2 linked regions of the Thioclava sp. GXIMD2076 genome follow. The protein of the gene in region 2 interacts with the protein of the main gene of each other region in a pairwise test. Links are inferred from orthologs where the notes say so. Each region holds a gene or a part of one and is shown on either strand. Other genes may lie near its edges.

Region 1 (3,317 bases), 1.1 Mb from region 2 along the record:
GCACAAGCATGGAGATCAGTGCCAGCAGCGTGGTGCCCGAGGTCATGACCGTGCGCGAGAGCGTCTCGTTGACCGAGATGTTCATTACCTCGCGAAGCGGCATCGTTTTGTATTTGATCAGGTTCTCGCGCAAGCGGTCGAAGACCACCACGGTGTCGTTGATCGAATAGCCCAGAATGGTCAGAAGCGCCGCGATGATCGTCAGGTCGAACTTGATCTGGAAGAGGGAGAAGACGCCCACGGTGATCAGCAAATCGTGCAGCAGCGCCAGCACGGCACCCACGGCAAACTGCCACTCGAAGCGCAACCAGATATAGATCAGGATCGCGGCGGCCGCGGCCAGGACCGACAGGATCGCGGTCTTGATCAGCTCGCCCGAAACCTTGGGGCCCACGGATTCGGTTGCGGTGAATTTCACATCGGGTGCAACGCCCTTGATCGCGGTATCGATAGCGGACACGGTTTGCGGGCTGACCGAGCCCTCGTCATCCTGCGCCTGGATACGGATTTCGGCCACATGCTGGTCGGCATCGAAGGACGGGTCATAGACCTGCGTGATCACCACATCGCCCAGATCGAGCGGCTGCAGCGCGCTGCGCCATGCGCCCACATCGACCTCCTTGCTGCTCTCGGCGCGGATGGTCGTGCCACCGCGGAAATCGATACCGAGATTGAGGCCCATGACGAAGGTGATGACGAGCGCCACCGCCATCAGCACCATGGAGCCCCAGAAGGTGATCAGCTGGTGTTTGAAAAAGTCGAACTTGGTCTCGTCGGGAACGAGCTTGAGACGGAATGCCATTGGTTTCGCTCCTTCAGAGATCTAGCGTTTTGGGACGGCGGCGGCCGAACCATGTGACGACGAACAGGCGCGTCACCCAGATGGCCGTAAAGACCGAGGTCACGATCCCGATGATCAGCGTCACGGCAAAGCCGCGCACCGGACCTGCCCCCAGCACGAAGAGGATGACGGCGGTCAGGAAGGTGGTGACATTGGCGTCGATGATGGCCGACATCGCCTTCTCGTAACCGATCTCGATGGCGCGGGCGGGGCCTTTGACCCGCTTCAGCTCCTCACGGATCCGCTCGTAGATCAGCACGTTGGCATCCACCGCCGTGCCCATAGTCAGCACGATCCCCGCGATACCGGGCAGCGTCAGCGTGCCGCCGATCATCGACATGATGCCGAAGAGCAGCCCGATATTGATCAGGAGCGCCACCGAGGCGAAGGTTCCGAAGAGACCGTAGCTTGCGATCATATAGGCCACGACGAGCGTGAGGCCCACCACGGCCGCAATCGCGCCCGCGCGGATCGAGTCGGCGCCGAGTTCCGGACCGATGGTGCGTTCCTCGAGGAAGTTCAGCTTGGCCGGCAGCGCGCCCGAACGCAGCAGGAGCGCCAGATCGGTTGATTGCTGGATGGTGAAATTACCGGTGATGATGCCCGAACCACCCGCGATATGGGTCTGGATTGTGGGCGCGGAGATCACCTCGTTATCGAGCACGATGGCGAAGGGCTCGCCGATATGGCTGGCGGTGAAATCGCCGAACTGGCGCGCACCGGTGGTGTTGAAGCGGAAGCTCACCGCCGGATAGCCGTTCTGGTCGGTGGCGGCTTTGGCGTCGGTCAGCGCGTCGCCCGAGACAACCGGCACGTCGCCAAGGATATAATAGAGGCCCTCACGCTCGGCATCGGGCACGAGGATATTGCCCTGACCGGCGCTGGCATCGGCATTCTGCGTTGTGCCATTGACCTGCATGAAGTTCAGCTGCGCGGTCGTGCCGATCAGATCCTTCAGCTCCTGTGCCGAGCCGATGCCGGGCACTTCGATGAGGATGCGGTCGGAGCCCTGACGCGCGATGGTAGGTTCGCGGGTGCCCGCGGCATCGATCCGGCGACGCACGATTTCCAGCGATTGCTGCATCGTGCGGTCATCGGTGGCCTGCTTCTCGGCATCCGAGAGCTTGACAGTGATAATATCACCCTGCCCCGAGATATCGAGGTCATCCTGCCCCACACCCGAAAGCGAGGTGATCGGGGACGCAAGGGTTTTTGCGGTAGCGACGGCGGTCTGGATCTGGTCGGCATTGCCGATCTGGATCTTCAGCTCGTCATCGGCGCTCTCGACACGGCGGATCGCGCCGATGGTCGAACGGTCCTTGGCCAAGGCCGTGCGCATCTCGGGCCAGAGCGATTTCATCCGCGCGGCATAGACATCCGAAAGCTGGACTTCGGCCAGAAGATGGGCCCCGCCACGAAGGTCGAGACCCAGATTGACAAGACCGCTGGGCAGCCAGCTGGGCCATGCATCCATGGCCGCCTGCTGGTCATCGCTCAGCGCGTCGGTTTTTTCCAGGGTAGAGACCGCATCATTATGCCCCTCCACCTTGGAATAGAAGATATTTGGCGCGGCCATCGCAAGCCCTATGACACATAGGGCAATGATGAGAATACGCTTCCAAAGCGGGATATGCAGCATGGCCGGCGCCTTCGTTCTTATTTCGCTTCAGCAGCGGGTTCGGTCTTGGACACAACCTGACCGATGGTCGACTTCACAACGCGCACTTTCACGCCAGCCGCGATCTCGACCTCGACGGTGCCGTCTTCACGCACATTGGTAACCTTGCCCATGATCCCGCCTTGGGTCACGACCTCGTCGCCGCGACGCAGGGCTTCGACCATCTGGCGGTGTTGTTTCGCCTTTTTCTGCTGCGGACGGATCAGCAGGAAATACATGATGACGAAGATCAGGATCAGCGGCAAAAACTGACCGAGAGCGGCCATACCACCGGGGGCTGCGCCAGCTGCCTGAGCATATGCGGGAGTCGCGAACATTGACTTTGGGTCCTTTCCTTAGGGCCAGAGGGCGCGAGACGCGCCTTTGTATCCGGCGCGCACCCTATAGGGGCCTTGGAGGGTTGGCAAGTTTCTGCCGCCCTCGTAACGAACAAGGCGCCGGAATACATCATGTATCCGACGCTCACACGCAAATGTCAGGAAAGTTTCGGCTGGCCCGAGGCCCATGCGCCGTTCTGGCGCGCGCGGAGTTCCTGTCCGGGGTGGGTGGGGGTGAAACCCGGGGGAGAGCTGCCAACCCCGGGCGGGGTGATCCCGGACAGGATCCTCGGCGAAAGATGTGTCATCGCCCGCAGTCGCGGAAGATCACGGCGATATGGGGTGGTCACAGGGGTGATCTGACCACCCGAGGCAGGGTCAGAGGGTCTGCTGGTTGATCAGGGTCTGCAGCTTGGCACGTTCTGCGCCGACCATATCCTGCGCGCTCATCTCGGCGATATCGGTGCATTCCTCGATCATG
Region 2 (3,387 bases):
TGGTCATTGCCTGGGCCGATACACGCCAGACGATGAACGAGCGCAACTATGATCTGGGCATGAAATATGACGCCGTGATGTTTGTCGTGGCCGCGATGCATGTGGTCTTCGGGATCATGATGGGGTCGTTCGGCTGGAATTTCGATATGCTCAGCCTAATCTTTGTCGAGCTGGTGATCGTTCTGGTCAGCGTGATCTTCCGCTCGGTCTTCAAGGCCGCTGCCAGCGAGGCGGGAGAGCACGCCCACTAACGGGTGCTCGATGAAAATATCCGGAAAGCCACTGTTTCACCGCGATCAACGCGGTGATTCACATGAAAAACGCAAGCTCTATGCCGCCTATGAACTCGCCTATACGCTGGTCGATTTCGGGGCGGCATTCTGCTTTGTTGTGGGGTCGGTCATGTTCTTCTCCGAGGCATGGATGACACCCGGCACTTGGCTGTTCCTGATCGGCTCGATCCTGTTTGCCGCCAAGCCGACGATCCGTCTGGTCCGCGAAATCCGGCTTTTGCAGATGGGCGATGCAAAGGATGTCGCGAAGCGGCAGGACTGACCTTCCCATCGGGTCCCTTATCGGCTAGGACAGGCCCGCATCCCGTACGGGGAATAGACGAAGGGTTGACCCATGAAATTCACGCTGAGCTGGCTGAAAGAGCATCTGGACACCGAGGCAAGCCTTGACGAGATCCTCTATGCACTGACCGATCTGGGACTCGAGGTGGAAGAGGTCATCGACCCCGCCTCCAAGCTGGCCAGCTTTACCATCGCCAAAGTGGTCCATGCCGAGCAGCACCCTGATGCCGACCGCCTGCGTGTGTGCCGAGTGGCCACCGACGAGGGCGAGACACAGATCGTCTGTGGCGCGCCCAATGCCCGCGAAGGTATCACCGTTGTTCTGGCCAAGCCTGGCGATTACGTGCCCGGCCTCGATGTGACCCTGTCGGTCGGCAAGATCCGTGGCGTGGAGAGCTTCGGCATGATGGCCTCCGAGCGCGAGCTGGAGCTGTCGGACGAGCATAACGGCATCATCGAACTGCCCTCGGGCGAGGTCGGCCAGAAATTCGTCGACTGGCTGGCGGTGAACAATCCCGCGGCGGTCGATCCGGTGATCGATATCGCGATCACCCCGAACCGCCCCGATGCACTCGGCGTGCGCGGGATCGCACGCGATCTGGCCGCGCGCGGCTTGGGCAAGCTGAAGCCGCTGGTGGTGACGCCGGTTGCGGGCAGCTTCGACAGCCCCGTCTCCGTGTCGATCGACGCGGGACTGAAATCCAAGGGCTGCCCCTATTTCGCAGGTCGCGTGATCCGTGGCGTGAAAAACGGCGAGAGCCCCGACTGGCTGAAAAAGCGCCTCGAGGCGATCGGGTTGCGTCCGATCTCGGCGCTGGTCGATATCACCAACTATTTCACCTTCGACCTGAACCGCCCGCTGCATGTATTCGATGCCGCCAAAGTGGTCGGTGGCCTGCGTATCGAGCCCGCCAAGGGGGGCGAGAGCTTTGCCGCGCTCGACGAGAAAACCTATACCCTGCGCGAAGGCCAGATGGTGATCGTTGATGACAATGGCGTCGAGAGCCTTGCCGGTGTGATGGGCGGAGCGGCCTCGGGCGCAGAGTTCGAGACCGTCGATGTGTTCCTCGAATCCGCCTATTGGGACCCGATCACCGTGGCGGCCACGGGCCGTGCGCTGAAGATCAATTCCGATGCGCGCTACCGGTTCGAGCGCGGCGTCGATCCGGCCTTCACGCTGGACGGGCTGGAGCTGGCCACGCAGATGGTGCTCGACCTGTGCGGCGGCGAGGCGAGCCATGTGGTGTTCGATGGCGCGATGCCGCAGGTGGAGCGCGCTTACAAGCTCGACCCCGCCCGCGTGATCAGCCTTGTGGGCATGGAAATCCCCGAGGCGACCCAACGCGCAACGCTCGAGGCGCTCGGTTTCACGCTGGATGGTGATATGGCGACCCCGCCCAGCTGGCGTCCCGATATTCTTGGCGAGGCCGATCTGGTCGAGGAAGTGGCGCGTATCGCCTCGCTCTCGCAGCTGGAAGGCAAGCCGATGGCGCGCGAGACCGCAGGTGTCCCCGAGGCCATTCTCACGCCGCTCCAGCGCCGCGAGAAGATGGCACGTCGCACCATTGCGGGCGCGGGTTACAATGAATGCGTGACCTATAGCTTCATCGATGCGGCCTCCGCCACGCTGTTCGGCGGCGGTCAGGACGCGACGAAGCTGCAGAACCCGATTTCCTCCGAAATGACCCATCTGCGCCCCGACCTGTTGCCGGGTCTGCTGCAGGCCGCATCCCGCAACCAGGCGCGCGGAGCGGGCGATCTGGCGCTCTTCGAGGTTGGCCCCGCCTTCACCGGCGGCGAGCCGGGTGAGCAGCATCTGCAGGTAGCGGGGCTTCTGGTGGGCCAAGCAGGCCCGCGTGACCCCTTCGGCTCGCGCCGTCCGGTGGATCTTTACGATACCAAAGCCGATGCCGAGACCGTGTTGGCGGCCATCGGTGCGCCCGCGCGGGTGCAGATCAACCGCAAGCTCGCTGGCTGGTGGCACCCCGGACGGTCGGGTGTGATGGCGCTCGGTCCGAACGCGCTCTGCGCCTTTGGCGAGATCCATCCCAAGGTCCTGCGCGAAATGGACGTGAAAGGTCCGGCGGTGGCCTTCACCATCTGGCTGGAAAATGTGCCCTTCCCGAAAGCCAAGGGCCCCTCGCGTCCGGCGCTCGAAATGTCCGACCTGCAGGCGGTCGAACGTGACTTCGCCTTTGTCGTGGATGCCAAGACCGAGGTTCTGACGGCGGTAAATGCGGCCTTGGGCGCGGATAAGGTACTGATCGAGGCGGTGAATGTCTTCGACCAGTTCACCGGTTCGAAAGCGGAAGAACAGATGGGGGCGGGCAAGAAGTCCATCGCTCTCAGCGTCCGCCTGCAGCCGCGCGAGAAGACCCTGACCGATAAGGATATCGAGGCGGTCTCCGCCAAGATCATCGACAAGGTCACCAAAGCGACCAAAGGCAGCCTGCGCAGCTGATCCTTTTTGCAACATTGATCGACGCCCCTGCCTTTGGCGGGGGCATTTTTATGTCGATATTCGAACATCGGGTGTCTGCCGCAGGCCTGCGCCCTTGAGCCACGCCCCTATCCTGACCATCTTGAGTGCAGGAGGTATCCGCCATGGCAGGAGGATGGGCCCGCGACGGGGCCGTGAACGAACAGATCGAGGCGTCGGTTCAGGACGAACTGGCCCGCATGCGCCAGCGCCGCGGTCCTGTGGGCGAGAGCGCCGAATTCTGCGTGGAATGCGACGAGCCGATCCCCGAGGCGCGGCGCAAGGCCATTGCGGGTGTGAAGCTCTGCGTCGACTGTCAGGGCGGGCATGATA

The links.
Region 1: the proteins of pheT (region 2) and secD interact in binary tests that used the Escherichia coli proteins (3 or more experiments, as listed by UniProt). The link is inferred for Thioclava sp. GXIMD2076 from one-to-one orthologs.

The regions. Positions count from the first base shown.
Region 1 is NZ_CP149932.1:2,128,244-2,131,560, reverse strand. What follows is about bases 149-3,147. They hold secD (protein translocase subunit SecD), read right to left. Parts: upstream 2,481-3,147; coding sequence 816-2,480; downstream 149-815. Other genes in these bases: yajC (preprotein translocase subunit YajC), read right to left, coding at 2,498-2,836; secF (protein translocase subunit SecF), read right to left, coding at 149-802. Also shown: more of secF, read right to left, coding at 1-148; WDB91_RS10490 (hypothetical protein), read right to left, coding at 3,215-3,317. UniProt on the Escherichia coli protein: Part of the Sec protein translocase complex. Interacts with the SecYEG preprotein conducting channel. SecDF uses the proton motive force (PMF) to complete protein translocation after the ATP-dependent function of SecA.
Region 2 is NZ_CP149932.1:987,689-991,075, forward strand. Bases 263-3,331 are described here. They hold pheT (phenylalanine--tRNA ligase subunit beta), read left to right. Parts: upstream 263-627; coding sequence 628-3,036; downstream 3,037-3,331. Other genes in these bases: WDB91_RS04840 (YrhK family protein), read left to right, coding at 263-555; WDB91_RS04850 (DksA/TraR family C4-type zinc finger protein), read left to right, coding at 3,180-3,331. In the rest of the region: WDB91_RS04835 (hypothetical protein), read left to right, coding at 1-251; more of WDB91_RS04840, read left to right, coding at 262-262; more of WDB91_RS04850, read left to right, coding at 3,332-3,387.